DNA from 4 places in the Acidovorax sp. DMC1 genome. Region 1 is predicted to be linked to each of the others. Evidence: predicted binding sites of a transcription regulator. Region 1 holds the regulator's gene; each other region holds the start of a gene.
The links. The regulator sigma-54, encoded in region 1, starts transcription at its own class of promoters, with help from an activator protein. The targets are predictions, from matches to a motif close to TGGCANGNAANCTGCTTT.

Region 1 (4,164 bases):
CCGGAGCGCCGGACGAGTTCATCGAAGGCGAAAGCGAAGTCATCGAATACGACGGCAAGGCCGACAACGTGCGCTTCATCACCCGCGCCGAACTGCGCCGCTACCGTGGGTCGGTGCTCAACGACGAGATCACCGGCGCCGTGATCGTTTACAACAACCTCACCGACGTGTTCACCGTCGATGGCCAGAAGGCGCCTGCGTCTTCGGCTGCGGCCGGCGACGCCCCCACGTCTGGCGGCCGCGTGCGCGCCGTGCTGGCACCCAAGGACCCGCCGCCCGGTACGGCAGCCCCCGCCAAGGCGCCCGAGTCGCCCGCACCGGCGCTGCGCCCCAGCAACACCCTTGGCGGCGGCGCCAAGTGAGCGGGCGCGTGGTGAGTACTGGTCCCGAGACCCCGGCGACCCCTGCGAACAGCCGTCTGGGGCCTGATTCGCAGTCGGGCAGCCGCCTGGAGGTGCAGCACCTGGCCAAGTCCTATGGCAGCCGCAAGGTCGTCAAGGACGTGTCCCTGGAGGTGCAAAAAGGCGAAGTCGTGGGTTTGCTGGGCCCCAATGGCGCGGGCAAGACCACTTCGTTCTACATGATCGTGGGCTTGGTACGCAGCGATGCGGGTGACATCCGTATCGACGGCCAGTCCGTGGCCCACATGCCCATCCATCGCCGGTCGCGCCTGGGGCTGTCGTACCTGCCGCAAGAAGCCTCCATCTTCCGCAAGCTCACCGTCGAAGAAAACGTGCGCGCCGTGCTGGAACTGCAGCGCGCCGATGACGGCCAGCCGCTGTCGCGCGATGCCATCGAAGAGCGCCTGACGGCCCTGCTGCAAGAGCTGCGCGTGGACCACCTGAGGGCCTCACCCGCTCTGGCGCTGTCGGGCGGCGAGCGCCGCCGTGTGGAGATTGCGCGGGCCTTGGCCACCCAGCCGCGTTTCATCCTGCTGGACGAGCCCTTTGCGGGCATCGACCCCATCGCCGTGATTGAAATCCAGCGCATCATCGGCTTCCTGAAGGCGCGCGGCATTGGGGTGCTCATCACCGATCACAACGTGCGCGAGACGCTGGGCATCTGCGACCACGCCTTCATCATCAGCGACGGCCGCGTGCTGGCGCAGGGCACGCCGTCCGAGATCGTGGACAACGCGGAGGTCCGAAGGGTGTACCTCGGCGAACACTTCAGGATGTGATGAAGCCTGGACTGTCGCTGCGCGTCTCGCAGCATCTCGCATTGACCCCCCAGCTCCAGCAGTCCATCCGGCTGCTGCAGTTGTCCACGCTCGAACTCTCGCAGGAAGTCGAGCAGATGCTCGACGAAAACCCGTTCCTCGAACGCAATGCCGACGAAGCCCCGCGCGAGGAATTTGGCCTGGAAGCCGCCGACACGCCTGCACAGGCCGACGACTACAGTGCCGATGATGCTATGTTTTCAGGAGCTACCAGCGCAAGCAGTACTAGCGCTGATAGCCAAAACGACGCTGAAATCTCCGGCGGGGGCTCGGACGAGCCCGACTGGAGCGGCGACGGCACCGTCGAGATGGCGCCCAACGATGCCGAGTGGGGCGGCGACGCCCCGGCACGCACCCGCAACGACGCGGAAGGCGACGAGGCCGATGCCACCGAGCTGGCCCGCTCGCACGAATCGCTGACGGCCTTTTTGCACCGCCAGGCGCTGTCGCTGCGCCTGTCCGAAGTGGACACGGCCGCGCTGCGTTTCCTCATCGAATCGCTGAACGACGACGGCTACCTCGAAGAGCCGCTGGAAGAACTCGCCATCAGCCTCGTCGGGCCCGACGACCTGGAACAGATCGAAGAGCTGGTGCACCGCTTCACGGTGGCCCAGCGCCTGCTGCAAAGCCTGGAACCTGTGGGCGTGGGCGCGCGCAATCTGTCCGAATGCCTGACGCTGCAGCTCGCGGCGTTGGCGGCCGACGAAGACAGCGACGCCGACCCCGAGACCGTGCAGACCGCTCTGCGCATCTGCCAGCAGCCGCTGGAGATGCTGGCCCGCCGCGACATCCGCCGCCTGACGCAGCTGTGCAGCGAAGGCGGCGTGGCTGGAGAAGAGCGTACCCGCGCTGCCATGGCACTCATCGCCCGCCTGGAACCACGCCCGGGCCGCAAGTTTGCCGACGTGGAGCGCAACATCATCGTGCCCGACGTCATCGTGCGCAAAGCCGGTCGCGCCAATGGCAGCGGCCAGCAGAGCTTCATCGTGCAGCTCAACCCCGACGTGATGCCCCGCCTGCGCGTGCACGACATCTACGCAGGCGCCCTGCGCGGCCACAAGGGCGGCGAAGGCCACCAGGGCATGCAGCAGCGCCTGCAGGAGGCGCGCTGGTTCATCAAGAACATCCAGCAGCGCTTTGACACCATCCTGCGCGTGTCGCGCGCCATTGTCGAGCGGCAAAAGAACTTCTTCACCCACGGTGAACTGGCCATGCGCCCGCTGGTGCTGCGCGACATTGCCGACGAACTGGGCCTGCACGAGTCCACCATCAGCCGCGTCACCACTGCCAAGTACATGGCCACGCCGATTGGCACCTACGAGCTGAAGTATTTCTTTGGCTCGGGCCTGGGTACCGAAACGGGCGGCAATGCATCGAGCACGGCGGTGCGCGCACTGATCAAGCAGTTCGTGTCGGCGGAGAGCCCGGCCAAGCCGCTGTCCGACAGCCAGATCGCCGAGATGCTCAAGGAGCAGGGCATCGAATGCGCGCGCCGCACCGTGGCCAAGTACCGCGAGGCGCTCAAGATCGCGCCGGCGAATTTGCGCAAGGCGTTGTAGCCGCCTCGGCAGCTGGCGCACGGCGCGCCTGCGATGCCGTACCTTTTCTGTTGTTTCCGTATTACCTACCGCAGCCCACCATGGCCCGCATCGTCTTTGACCTTCCCCCGTACTTCGGCTTTGCCACCGAGCTGCAGATCTACATCAGCCACGTGAACCAGGGCGGGCATCTGGACAACGCGCAGCTGCTCACCCTGGTGTCCGAAGCACGCGTGCGTTTCTTCCAGTCGCTGGGCTACCCCGAGGCCGATGTGGGCGGCCTGTCCATCGTGGTCGGCGACATCGTGGCGCAGTACAAGTCCGAAGGTTTCCACGGCGAGACCATGCGCGTGGAGATGGCGCCTGCGGACTTCAACCGCTACGGTTTCGACCTGGTGTTCTGCATGACCGAAAAGGCCTCAGGCCGCGAGGTGGCGCGCGGCAAGATCGGCATCGTCTTCATCGGCAAGGCCAGCCGCAAGGTCGCCCCCATCCCGGACTCCATCCGCCAGCTGCTGGCCCGGGCGGGGGAGCCCGGTTCCCCCGCAGTGCCCGAGCGCGTATCCTCCCCATCGACATGAACCAACTCCAACTTTTTCTCCCTTGCGCCGCGGGCGTCGAGGGCTTTCTGGCCGACGAGGTGCATGGCATCACCGGTCTCACGGGGCAAGACCTGCTGGTGGGCCGGGGTGGTGTGCTGCTGCGCGCCTCGTGGCGCCAGGCCATGCAGCTCAACCTGCACAGCCGTCTGGCCCAGCGCGTACTGGTGCAATTGGCCCACCGCCCGTACCGGTCTGAGAACGACCTCTACAACATGGCCAGCGATGTGGCTTGGGAGATCTGGTTCACCACGCGCCAGACCTTCAAGGTCGAAGTGACGGCCCAGCACAGCCCGCTGCAGAGCCTGAACTTCGCGGGCCTCAAGGTGAAAGACGCCGTGGCCGACCGCTTCCGCCACAAGAGCGGCGTGCGCCCCGATGTGAACACCCAGTGGCCCGACGTGCGCATCCACCTGCACCTGACCACCGACGAAGCCACGATCTACATCGACACCAGCGGCGAGCCGCTGTTCAAGCGCGGCTGGCGCGAGGACAAGGGCGACGCACCGCTCAAGGAAACCCTGGCCGCCGCCATGATCGCCGCCAGCGGCTGGGACCCGCACGGCGACAACCCCCAGCCCCTGTACGACCCCTGCTGCGGCAGCGGCACCATCGTGGTCGAGGCCGCGCAGATCGCCTGCCGCATCCCGGCGGGCATGCTGCGTCGCTTTGCGTTTGAAAAGCTGCTGCCCTTCCAGGCGCACGTTTGGTCTGCTATCAAAAACGAAGCTGAAGGCGCAATATGTACTAGCGCTGTACCCATTTTTGGCAGTGATGTGGCCTTCCGCATGGTCGATTTTGCACAGCG
Region 2 (4,164 bases), on a different contig from region 1:
TGGTGGGACATGCTGATGGGTACGGCCAACTTCGAAAAGCGGTTTGACCCGACCGGCGTGCGCGACCAGGTGGAGCCGGGGCCTGATGGCCGGGTGCGCGACTACGGTAGAGGCTTCTGGTCCCAGCAATGGCGGGGCGTACTGAGGTTGCTGGGCAAGGCCTGAGCGACCCGGCGGGCGCTGCCTGTATGCTTGCCGCCATGGGATTACTGCTTGATTCTTTCTGGCGTGCCGCCGCCTACTGCCTGCGTCCGCGTGTGATCGCGCTGTCGCTCCTGCCCCTGGTCTTGATGGCCTTGTTGGCGATGGGCCTGGGCTATTTTTACTGGGACGGGGCAGTGCAGGCAATGCGCACTTTGCTCGACGCCTCCTCGTTGCTGGCCAGCGTCTGGGGCTGGCTCCAGGGCTGGGGGTTGGGGGATGTGACGGCCGTCATGGCGCCGTTGATGGTGGTGCTGGCTGTGGCACCTGTACTGGTGGTGGTGTCGCTGCTGGCCGTGGCGGTGCTGATGACGCCTGCCCTGGTGGCCTTGGTGGCTGCCCGGCGTTTTCCGGACCTGGAGCGCAAAAAAGGCGGGTCTTTCATCGCGAGTGTGGCTTGGTCCGTGGGCTCCACGGTGCTGGCGCTTGTGGCGCTGGTGGTGTCGGTTCCTCTGTGGCTGGTTCCGCCGCTGGTCCTCGTTCTGCCGCCCTTGATTTGGGGATGGCTGACTTACCGGGTGATGGTGTTTGATGCGCTGGCGGACCACGCCAGCAAGGAGGAGCGCCAGGAGATCTTCCGGCGCCATCGCAGCAGCCTGCTGGGTATTGGCATCGTCACGGGTTACCTGGGGGCGGCCCCCAGCATCGTGTGGGCATCGGGTGTGGTGTTTGCCGCCGCGTTTTTTGTGCTGGTGCCACTGGCGATCTGGATCTACACCCTGGTGTTCGCTTTTTCCTCGCTGTGGTTCGCGCACTATGGCTTGGCCGCCTTGCAACGCTTGCGGGCCGAGCGGGGGACGAATATGCCCATGGCCGAGCCCGCCCCTTCGTCGGCCTCGTCTGCATTGACCCCACGCCCTGCTGACACGCCGGCGCTGGAAACTGCGGCCCCTGCTGCGGCCGTGCTACCACCCCCTGCCATTTCGCCCTCTGGAGACAACGCACCATGACACCTACCTTCGGCCTCATCATCGTGGGCGACGAGATCTTGTCAGGCAAACGTGCCGACAAGCACATGCCCAAGGTGATCGAACTGTTGTCGGCACGCGGCCTGTCCCTGGCCTACGCCGACTATCTGGGGGACAACCCGGACCGGATTACGGCCACCTTGCAGCGGGCGTTCGCGTCGGCTGATGCGGTGTTTTCGTGTGGCGGCATTGGTGCAACCCCTGACGACCACACGCGGCAGTGCGCTGGACGAGCCCTGGGCCAGGATCTGGCCCTGCACCCGGAGGCCGAGGCGCTGATCCGCGAACGCATGCAGGATGTGGCGCGAGAGCAGGGCGTGCCTTACGATCCTGATCGCTCTGACAACGTGCACCGCCTCAACATGGGCATGTTCCCGGTGGGCGCGCGCATCATCCCCAATCCTTACAACAAGATCCCCGGCTTCAGCTGCGACGGGCCTGGCGGTGGATCCGTGCACTTCGTTCCAGGGTTTCCTGTGATGGCCTGGCCGATGATCGAGTGGGTGCTGGAGCGCCATTACGCAGCCCATTTCAACCGCGCGCCGCAGACCGAGCAGTCGGTGGTGGTCTTTGGTGCGATGGAGGCCTCGTTGACGCCCCTCATGGAGCAGATTGAAAAATCGCACCCTGACGTGCGGGTGTTCAGTTTGCCCAGCGTAGATCATCCACAATACGGGCGGCATATCGAACTGGGTGTCAAAGGGCCTGCGTCTTCCGTGCCCGCCGCATGGCAGGCACTGAAAACAGGGCTGCACGAATTTGGTGCAAGTTGTGGCCCTGAATTGGTGCGCAACCTCTGAGACCCAGATTGGATAGATGAATTGCACCGTATTGGTGCTTTTGGGCGTGTGCCACGCCGACCTGCCGCCAGTAGCGCTCCTTCATAGTGCGGTGCTGCACTCGGCTGGCACGCAAACTGCTTTTGTTTCAGCAAACTCTTTTTTCAACAAGCGCTTTATCCAGGAGAACCTGATGGCCAAGACCGTTGCAGACGTGATGAAGATGGTGAAGGAGAACGAAGTCAAGTTCGTTGACTTCCGTTTTACCGATACCCGTGGCAAACAACAGCACACCACGGTGCCCGTCTCTCACTTCGACGAAGACAAGTTCACTTCGGGCCACGCCTTTGACGGCTCGTCGATCGCCGGTTGGAAGGGCATCGAAGCCTCCGACATGCAGCTGATCCCCGACCCGAGCACGGCCAACATCGATCCTTTCTTCGAAGAAACGACGCTGATCCTGACCTGCGACGTGATCGAGCCCGCCGACGGCAAGGCCTATGACCGTGACCCGCGCTCCATCGCCAAGCGCGCTGAAGCCTACCTGAAGGCCTCCGGTCTGGGCGACACCGCCTACTTCGGTCCTGAGCCAGAATTCTTCATCTTCGACGGCGTGCGCTGGAGCACCGAGCCCAACAACACCTTCTACGAAATCGAAGAGTACGAAGCCCCCTGGAACACTGGCGCCAAGCTCGAAGGCGGCAACCGCGGCCACCGTCCCACCGTCAAGGGCGGCTACTTCCCCGTGCCTCCCGTTGACAGCACGCAAGACATGCGCGCCGAGATGTCCCTGATCCTTGAATCCCTGGGCATCCCGGTCGAAGTGTTCCACCACGAAGTGGCGGGCGCTGGCCAGAACGAAATCGGCACCAAGTTCAGCACGCTGGTCGAGCGCGCAGACTGGACCATCCTGCAAAAGTACGTGATCCACAACGTGGCCAACGCCTACGGCAAGACCGCCACGTTCATGCCCAAGCCTTACCACGGCGACAATGGCTCCGGCATGCACGTGCACCAGTCCGTGTGGAAGGACGGCAAGAACCTGTTCGCTGGCGACGGCTATGCCGGTCTGTCGGACTTCGCGCTGTACTACATCGGCGGCATCATCAAGCACGCCCGTGCCCTGAACGCCATCACCAACCCCGGCACCAACAGCTACAAGCGCCTGGTGCCTCACTTCGAAGCCCCGGTGAAGCTGGCCTACTCGGCCAAGAACCGTTCTGCCTCGATCCGCATTCCTTATGTGGCCAACCCCAAGGGCCGTCGCGTGGAAGCCCGCTTCCCCGATCCACTGATGAACCCTTACCTGGGCTTCGCTGCACTGCTGATGGCCGGTCTGGACGGCGTGGAAAACAAGATCCATCCGGGCGAAGCCGCCACGAAGGACCTGTACCACCTGCCTCCCGAAGAAGACAAGCTGGTGCCCACCGTGTGCCACAGCCTGGACCAAGCCCTGGAGCACCTGGACAAGGACCGCGCGTTCCTGACCAAGGGTGGCGTGTTCACCGACAGCATGATCGACGCCTACATCGATCTGAAGATGAACGAAGTGACCCGCTTCCGCATGGCCGTGCACCCTGTCGAGTACGACATGTACTACTCGCTGTAATCGTCTGCTTGCAGACCATGGCTCAAAAAGGCGGCGTAAGCCGCCTTTTTTCATGGGCGGGCGAAGCGGGCGGACGCGCTGAGTGCACGTGGTGGAACCAAGGCGTCCGGTGTTGCATCCGTATACACAGCCCTGCAAGGGTCTGTCTTTGTTGGATTGGAGATGTGAGGTGATTGGGGGATACTCCCCCGACCCCTGCATGTCCGTGCGAGGAAACCGAATGAAAAAAACGCTCATCACCCTGCTTCTCATCGCCGCCGCCGTTCCCGCAGTCCAGGCGCAAGACCGCATCTATCGTTGCGGCAACGAATACACCAACAACGCGCAGCAGGCCAAGGAGCGTGGCTGCAAGCTGGTCGAAGGCGGCAATGTCACCGTGGTGCAGGGCACCCGCCCGGCGTCTGCCGCAGCCCCTGCCGCCGGTGGCGGTGGGGCAGCAGCTCCGTCGTCTGCGACCTCGCCCGCCAACGCTCCGCGCGTCAGCAACAATGAACAAAAGTCCCGCGACTCGGATGCCCGCGCCATTCTGGAGTCCGAGCTGCGCAAGGCGGAAACGCGCCATGCCGAACTGCTCAAGGAGTACAACAACGGCGCCCCCGAGCGCAAT
Region 3 (4,164 bases), on a different contig from region 1:
CGGCGTTGATGTGCACCACGGTACCGCCAGCGAAGTCCAGAGCACCCCACTGCCAGATCTGGCCGGCCTTGCTGGTCATGGCGTCGGCCACTTCCTTGGAGGCGTAGGCATCAGGACCCATCCAGAACCACACCATGTGGGCGATCGGCAGGTAGCTGAACGTGAACCACAGAACCATGAACAGCATAACGGCGCTGAACTTGATGCGCTCCGCAAACGCACCGACGATCAGGGCGCAGGTGATGCCGGCGAACGTGGCCTGGAAGGCGGCAAACACCACTTCCGGAATCACGATGCCCTTGCTGAACGTGGCCGCGTTGGCAAACGTGCCCGCCGCGTTGTCCCAGATGCCCTTCATGAACAGCCGGTCAAAACCACCGATGAAGGCACCGCCTTCAGTGAAGGCCAGGCTGTAGCCGTAGATGAACCACAGCACCACGATCAGCGAGAACGTGACCATCACCTGCATCAGCACGGACAGCATGTTCTTGCTGCGCACCAGGCCGCCGTAGAACAGTGCCAGGCCGGGCAGGACCATCAGGATCACGAGGATGGTGGAGGTCATCATCCACGCGGTGTCACCCTTGTTGGGGACGGGGGCAGGCGCTTCGGCGGCCGGCGCTGCAGGCGCAGCGGCGGCAGCAGCAGCCGGTGCAGCGGCTGCTGCAGGGGCAGCGGCTTCGGCCGCAGGTGCCGCCGCAGCGGGTGCCGAGGCCTCTGCCGTGGCGGGCGCCTGGGCGAGGACAGCCGATCCGCCGGATAGCAGACTCAGCCCCAGAATGAAGGAAGCAAGCAGTTTTTTCATGGCGTTTCTCTTCTTGGATGGGATGCGGCCTCGCCCTTACAGGGCTTCCTTGCCGGTTTCGCCAGTGCGGATGCGCACCACCTGCTCCAGGTGGGTCACGAAAATCTTGCCGTCACCGATCTTGCCGGTGCGCGCTGCGGTCTCGATGGACTCGATCACGCGGTCCACCAGGTCGTCGGCCACAGCGGCCTCGATCTTGACCTTGGGGAGAAAGTCCACCACGTACTCTGCACCGCGGTACAGCTCGGTGTGGCCCTTTTGGCGGCCAAAGCCTTTGACTTCGGTCACCGTGATGCCTTGCACGCCGATGTCGGAGAGCGCTTCGCGCACTTCGTCGAGCTTGAAGGGCTTGATGATGGCTGTCACCATTTTCATTTTCAGATCCTCCGGAATGGGCGCCACCGGCGCCCATTGAGACTTACAGGGTTTTGGTGAGCGTGACGATCACGCGCGACTTGTTGACCGGGCCGTAGAAGGCCTTCTTGGTGGCGCCGACCACGGCAGCGCCGAGGGACACGCCGCCGCCGAAGTCGTACGAGCCGCCCAGGCTGTAATCCATGAAGTTGGGGGCGGTGATGTCACCACCAAAGCGGGTGAAACCGACCGATGCCTTCAGCGTGGTGCTGGGGGCCACTTCCTGGGCAAACGCCAGGTTCAGGTAGCCAGTGTTGCGGCCCTTCATGCCAGGACCGGCGTAGGCAAAGTAGTCCTTGGACAGGGTGTGCGAGTACTTGGCCGTCACCGGGCCGAAGGTGGCAGCGCCATAGACTTCGGTGGTGTTGCCCGCGCTGTTGCCGGGGTAGATGTAGGTCAGCAGGCCCACGTCCAGGTCCACATCGCCGGCCTTGAACTTGTAGCCGCCGTACAGGTCGGATTCGAGCGAGTTGCCGGACAGCCAGTTGACGCTGGAGTTCCAGTTGCCCACGTAGAAGCCGGTTTCGCCGAAGGTGTAGTCAAAGCCGCCTTGCAGTGCAGGCTTGACGGTCTTGACCTTGGACGTGTCCTGGTCCTGGCCGCGGAACTTGTAGTTCGTGGTCAGGCTGACGTTGGCGGTGAGCTGGGCGCTGGCCAGCATGGGAAGGGTTGCAACAAGGGCAACGCCCAGGGTCTTGATGATGGCGCGGGTCATGTTTCCTCCGGTTGGACAAAGTAGGGACAAGCGCTTTAAGCACGGACCGTGCCACGCCAAGGTGCAGAGAGTGCCGCACGGTTGCGTTGCGTTACAACAATCCCCAGTACAGTGGCGGTGACCGCGCTCGGAGCGCCGCACTCAACTGGTGCAGGCGCCCCGCAGGCCGCGCTAAAAACCCACAAAACGCACCCATCTGGGGAGAAATCGCTTCATGAGTCTTGCTTTGGTGCAAAGCCGCGCCCTTCTGGGGCTGCAGGCGCCTGCAGTCACCGTCGAAGTGCATCTGGCCAACGGTTTGCCCAGCTTCACGCTGGTCGGGCTGGCCGAGGTGGAGGTGAAAGAAGCCCGCGAACGCGTGCGCTCGGCGCTGCAGAACGCAGGGCTGGAGTTCCCGACCAACAAGCGCATTACCGTCAACCTCGCGCCTGCGGATTTGCCCAAGGACTCGGGCCGCTTTGACCTGCCCATCGCCCTGGGCATCCTCGCCGCCAGCGGTCAGGTGGACGCCAGCCGCCTGGCAGGCTACGAGTTTGCAGGCGAGCTGTCGCTGTCGGGCGAGCTGCGCCCCGTGCGCGGCGCGCTGGCCACCAGCCTGGCGCTGCAGACGCAGCAGATCGATGCCCAGCTGGTGCTGCCGCCCGGCAGCGCCGAAGAAGCCGCCCTGGTACCCGCCGCGCGCGTGGTGCGTGCCCGCCACCTGCTGGATGTGGTGCGCGCGTTCCTGCCACCCGGCAGCACGGCCGGCGGCAATGCCGACGTGGCCAACGACGGCTGGACGCGCCTGCAGGCCACCGCGCTCGCCGCCAGCACCACCGGGCCCGACATGGCCGATGTAAAGGGCCAGGCCGGTGCCAAGCGGGCGCTGGAGATTGCAGCGGCCGGGGGCCACAGCGTGCTGATGGCCGGGCCACCGGGCTCGGGCAAGTCGATGCTGGCGCAGCGTTTTGCCGGGCTGCTGCCGGCGATGACGGTGGACGAGGCGCTGGAGAGCGCCGCCATTGCCAGCCTGGCGGGCCGCTTCAGGCCCGAGACCTTTGGCGTGCGCCCCACGGGCCAGCCCCACCACACGGCCAGCGCGGTGGCGCTGGTGGGCGGTGGCTCGCCCCCCCGGCCGGGCGAGATCTCGCTGGCCCACCAGGGCGTGCTCTTCCTCGATGAACTGCCCGAATTCCCCCGCGCTGCGCTGGAGGCACTGCGCGAGCCGCTGGAGACCGGCCACATCACCATCGCCCGGGCGGCGCAACGCGCGGAGTTTCCGGCCCGGTTCCAGATGATTGCGGCGATGAATCCGTGCCCCTGCGGCTTTCTGGGCTCCACGCAGCGCGCCTGCCGCTGCACGCCCGACCAGGTGCACCGCTACCAGGCCAAGCTCAGCGGCCCGCTGCTGGACCGCATCGACCTGCATGTCGAGGTGCCCGCCCTGCCCGCCGAGCAGCTGGTGCAGGCGGCTGCGGGCGAGTCCACTGCCAGCATCCGCGCCCGGGTGGAGCAGGCCCGCGCCCTGGCCCTGGCGCGCCAGGGCTGCACCAACCAGGCGCTGCAGGGCCAGGCCATCGACGCCCACCTGCACCTGGATGATGCGGCTGCCAAGTTCCTCAACACCGCTGCCGCGCGCCTGGGCTGGTCGGCCCGCAGCACGCACCGGGCGCTGAAGGTGGCGCGCACCATCGCCGACCTGGCGAGCGCGCCGACCACCGAGGTCAGCCATGTAGCCGAGGCTGTGCAATACCGCCGCGTGCTGCGCAGCCCGGCGTGAGTGGCGCTGGCGGCGTGGCACGCCCAAGCGGAGCGGTGGTGCGGGCAGATATCAAATTGATAGCACCTGGCGCATGTTTCACTAGCGCCTGTGGCTGATTTCGATCAAAAAGAGGGCCCACAGCACCTGCTGGGCGCTGCGCGCCGGTAGCAGGGGCCCGGGCGCCCGGCACAATCTCCCCCCATGTCCAGCGTCCGTTCCTCCAAGAAGTCCCCCTCGGTTCCCGCCCCCGCCGACACCGCAGCGCCCGCCAGCGAGCCCGTGGACACCGGCTTTTTGCGCACGCTGGTGGGCTACAACACGCGGCGCGCGGCGCTGTCCATCATTGCCGTGTTCATGGAACGCATGGCCGTGTACGACCTGAAGGTGGTGGATTTCTCGGTGCTGTCGCTGGTGGCGCACAACCCGGGCATCACCTCGCGCCAGCTGTGCGCCACACTCAGCGTGCTGCCGCCCAACATGGTGGGCTTG
Region 4 (4,164 bases), on a different contig from region 1:
GCACCGCGTGCAGGGCACGGCCTGGCTGGTGGCCGACCTGCCCTACGGCACCTATGCCGAAAGCCGCGAACAGGCGCTGCGCAGCGCCTGTGTGCTGATGCAGGCCGGGGCGCACATGGTCAAGCTCGAAGGCGGCGGCTGGACCGCGCCGACAGTGGAATTCCTGGTGCAGCGCGGCGTGCCGGTGTGCGCCCACCTGGGCCTCACGCCGCAGACGGTGCATGCCCTGGGCGGCTACCGCGTGCAGGGGAAGACCGACGATGCCGCCCGCACCCTGCGCAAAGAGGCGCATGAGTTGCAGGACGCAGGCGCCGCCATGCTGGTGCTGGAGATGGTGCCCGCTGCGCTGGCCGCTGACCTTACGGCCGAGCTGCCGCACTGCCACACCATCGGCATCGGCGCGGGCAACGGCACGGCCGGGCAGGTGCTGGTGTTGCACGACATGCTTGGGATGAACCTCGGGAAGATGCCGAAGTTCGTGCACAACTTCATGCAGGACGCGGACAGCGTGCGCGGCGCCATGGAGGCGTATGTGCAGGCCGTGAAGCATGGGCGTTTCCCGGACAACGCTGTGCACGCCTGGTGAGCCTTTTTCCTATCTCTCTGACCCTTCCCACCCCATGCTGATTGCCCGCTCCATTGCCGACCTGCGCCAGGCCCTGGCCCCCTACCGCCGCCCGGCTTTTGTGCCCACCATGGGCAACCTGCATGAGGGGCATATCGCCCTGGTGCGCCAGGCCCAACCCCTGGGCGATGTGACCGTGGCCAGCATCTTTGTGAACCGCCTGCAGTTTCTGCCGCACGAGGACTTTGACAGCTACCCGCGCACATGGGAGGCCGACTGCGCAAAACTGCAGGCCGCTGGTTGCGATGTGCTGTTTGCCCCGCGCGAGGCGGACCTGTACCCCGAGCCCCAGACCTTCAAGGTGCACCCCGACCCGCAGCTCGCCGACATGCTCGAAGGCCACTTCCGCCCCGGCTTTTTTGTGGGCGTGAGCACGGTGGTGATGAAGCTGTTTGCCTGCGTGCTGGGCGCCACCGGTGGCGTGGCCGTGTTTGGCAAGAAGGACTACCAGCAGCTCATGGTGATCCGCCACATGGTGCGGCAGTTTGCGCTGCCCATCGAGATCGTGGCGGGCGAAACCTGCCGCGCGGCCGATGGGCTGGCCCTGAGTTCGCGCAATGGCTACCTCAGCCTGGAAGAACGCCAGGAGGCCGTGGCCCTGTCGCAGGCCCTGAAGCGGCTGGCGCAGCAGTGGCTGGATGCCAGCGACCGCAGCGCGCTGGAGGCCCAGGCGCAGGACGCGCTGCGCGCGCGGGGCTGGGCGCCCGACTACCTCACGGTGCGCCGCCGCGCCGACTTGCTGCCCGCCACGGCCGAGGATGCGGCAGGCACGCTGGTGGCGCTGGGTGCTGCGCGGCTGGGCAGCACGCGGTTGATTGACAACCTGGAGTTTTGATTAGCTATTAATTCAATAGCTATCAGAGCTTACCCATCGCGCGGTAGCGGCCAAAAAAACCTCAAGCACTAGATCAAATCCATCCATTGCGGCCCAGCCACTGCACCAGCAAGCCGGTCACCACCTCCGGCTGCTCCATGGTCAGCATGTGGCCGCTGTCGGGTAGCAGGTGGTGTTCGGCAGCGGGCACCAGCGCCGCAATCTCTGCCGAGCATTCGGGCGGCGTGAGCTGGTCGGCTGCGCCACACACCACCAGCACGGGGCAAGCTACCTGAGGCAGGTGCAAGCGCGCATCGGGGCGGTGGATCACGGCACGGTTCTGGCGCACCAGGTGGTCGGGGCCCGCGTCCAGCACAAAGTCCAGATAGGCCTGCACCAGCTCCGCCTTGGCGGCGTTCACGGGGTGGAAGGCCAGGGCCACGTTGGGCTCGATGACCTCGCGCACCCGGCCCTGTTCAAACAGTTCGATGGCACCTTCGCGCAGGGCGCGCATGTCGGGTGTCTCGGGTCGCGCGGTGGTGCCCAGCAAGGCCAGCCCCGCAACCCGCTGCGGCGCCTGGCGCGCGGCCTCCATGGCGATCATGCCGCCCATCGACGCACCGGCCAGCACCAGCGGCCCCGCGTGCTGTGCCAGCAGCCGTGCGGCAAAGTCCTCGATGCGATGCAGGTTCACATCCTGGTGGGCGGTGGCGACCTCGGGGCGCAGCGCGGCGGGCAGCAGCGGCAGCACGCCGCGCCACATGCGTTCATCGGCGGCCAGACCGGGCAGGAGCAGAAGTTGGGGGAGTGGGACATGGATGAAAAGAGGCATCACCAAGTTGGTGCACGATGAGAAGCATGCAGACAGCCCCAGCAGCGGGGCACGGACCGCACATTGTGAACAGCCGATGGCCGCTTGTCACCGCCCCCGGAATAGTTGCCCGCGATGGCTCGGGACTTGCTAGCATGGCCTGCATATGCCCATCCACGCCGCGCTCCACCACGTCACGCATTACCAATACGACCGGCTGGTCGGCCTCGGGCCGCAGACCATCCGATTGCGGCCTGCGCCCCATTGCCGCAGCAATGTGATTTCGTACTCGCTCAAGGTCGAGCCCGCGCAGCACTTCATCAACTGGCAGCAGGATCCGTTTGCCAATTACCAGGCACGGCTCGTCTTCCCGGAGAAGACGCGCGAGTTCAAGGTCACGGTGGACCTGGTGGTGGAGATGGCGGTTTACAACCCCTTCGACTTCTTCCTGGAGCCCGAGGCCGAGCACATCCCCTTCAAGTACAGCAGCGATGTGCAGCAGGAGCTGGCGCCCTACCTGGCCACCGAGCCGATGACGCCGCTGGTGCAGGCGTACCTGGACAAGATCGACCGCAGCAAACGGCGCACAGTGGACTTTCTGGTCAAGCTGAACCAGCAGGTGTCGCAGGACATTCGCTACCTGATCCGCCTGGAGCCCGGCGTGCAGACGCCCGAGGAGACGCTGCAAAAGGCCAGCGGCTCGTGCCGCGACTCGGGCTGGCTGCTGGTGCAGCTGCTGCGCCACCTGGGGCTGGCGGCGCGGTTTGTGTCGGGCTACCTGATCCAGCTGACCCCCGATGTGAAGGCGCTAGATGGCCCCAGTGGCACCGACCACGACTTCACCGACCTGCACGCCTGGTGCGAGGTCTACCTGCCCGGCGCGGGCTGGATTGGCCTGGATGCCACCAGCGGCCTGATGGCGGGAGAGGGCCACATCCCGCTGGCCTGCACGCCGCAGCCCTCGGGGGCCGCGCCGATTGAAGGCGGCGTGGACAAGGCCGAGGTGGACTTCAGTCACGAGATGCGCGTGACGCGCATTTACGAATCCCCCCGCGTGACCAAGCCCTACACCGAAGACCAGTGGCAGGCCGTGCTGGCGCTGGGCGAGCAGGTGGACGCCGACCTGGTAGCAGGCGATGTGCGCCTGACCATGGGTGGCGAGCCCACCTTTGTGGCCGTGGGCGACCGCGACGCGCCCGAGTGGAACACCGATGCCCTGGGCCCCACCAAACGCGGCTTTGCCACCGAACTCACGCACAAGCTGCGCGCCGAATACGGCCAGGGCGGTTTTTTGCACTTTGGCCAGGGCAAGTGGTACCCCGGCGAGCAGTTGCCGCGCTGGGCGCTGTCGATCTGCTGGCGCGCCGACGGCCAGCCCGCGTGGCAGAACCCCGCGCTGTTTGCCGACGAGCGTGACCCATCGCACTACACCAGTGCCGACGCCGAACGTTTTGTGCGTACGCTCACGCGCAAGCTGGGCATCACCGACCGCTACATTCAGCCGGGCTACGAAGACACCTTCTATTACCTGTGGCGCGAGCGGCGCCTGCCCATCAACGTGGACCCGTTCGACGCGCGCCTGGACGATGAGCTGGAGCGCGCCCGCCTGCGCCGCGTGTTTGAGCAAAAGCTCGACAGCGTGGTGGGCTATGTGCTGCCGCTGCAGGCGGGCGTCGGGGCGGGCAGCGCGTGGAGCACGGGGCCTTGGTTCTTCCGCGACGACCGCATGCTGCTGATCCCCGGCGATTCGCCCATGGGCTACCGCCTGCCGCTGGACGCCCTGCCCTGGGTGAAGGCGTCGGACACCGAGCACCTGATCCCGCAAGACCCGACCGCACCCCAAGGCCCGCTGCCCGCTGCGACCACGCTGCGGGCGCGGTATTCCCTTCCAGCGGGCCCCGTCACCGGCGACCG

Region 2: glnA (type I glutamate--ammonia ligase) is a predicted target of sigma-54. The motif match lies at 2,075-2,092, and genes of this name have one in related genera.
Region 3: ACT531_RS02990 (TorF family putative porin) is a predicted target of sigma-54. The motif match lies at 1,971-1,988, and genes of this name have one in related genera.
Region 4: ACT531_RS10360 (transglutaminase family protein) is a predicted target of sigma-54. The motif match lies at 2,387-2,404, and genes of this name have one in related genera.

What each region holds. Positions count from the first base shown of each region.
Region 1 is NZ_JBQUYO010000008.1:20,049-24,212, forward strand. It holds gene lptA (lipopolysaccharide transport periplasmic protein LptA) at 1-362, shown strand, start outside; gene lptB (LPS export ABC transporter ATP-binding protein) at 419-1,180, shown strand; gene ACT531_RS16295 (RNA polymerase factor sigma-54) at 1,180-2,778, shown strand; gene ACT531_RS16300 (acyl-CoA thioesterase) at 2,859-3,338, shown strand; gene ACT531_RS16305 (THUMP domain-containing class I SAM-dependent RNA methyltransferase) at 3,335-4,164, shown strand, end outside.
Region 2 is NZ_JBQUYO010000006.1:292,256-296,419, reverse strand. It holds gene ACT531_RS14860 (sterol desaturase family protein) at 1-165, shown strand, start outside; gene ACT531_RS14855 (EI24 domain-containing protein) at 201-1,151, shown strand; gene ACT531_RS14850 (competence/damage-inducible protein A) at 1,148-1,969, shown strand; gene glnA (type I glutamate--ammonia ligase) at 2,142-3,557, shown strand; gene ACT531_RS14840 (hypothetical protein) at 3,778-4,164, shown strand, end outside.
Region 3 is NZ_JBQUYO010000001.1:633,634-637,797, forward strand. It holds gene amt (ammonium transporter) at 1-805, opposite strand, end outside; gene glnK (P-II family nitrogen regulator) at 842-1,180, opposite strand; gene ACT531_RS02990 (TorF family putative porin) at 1,224-1,934, opposite strand; gene ACT531_RS02995 (YifB family Mg chelatase-like AAA ATPase) at 2,149-3,693, shown strand; gene ACT531_RS03000 (MarR family winged helix-turn-helix transcriptional regulator) at 3,877-4,164, shown strand, end outside.
Region 4 is NZ_JBQUYO010000004.1:59,276-63,439, forward strand. It holds gene panB (3-methyl-2-oxobutanoate hydroxymethyltransferase) at 1-586, shown strand, start outside; gene panC (pantoate--beta-alanine ligase) at 621-1,460, shown strand; gene ACT531_RS10355 (alpha/beta fold hydrolase) at 1,534-2,271, opposite strand; gene ACT531_RS10360 (transglutaminase family protein) at 2,417-4,164, shown strand, end outside.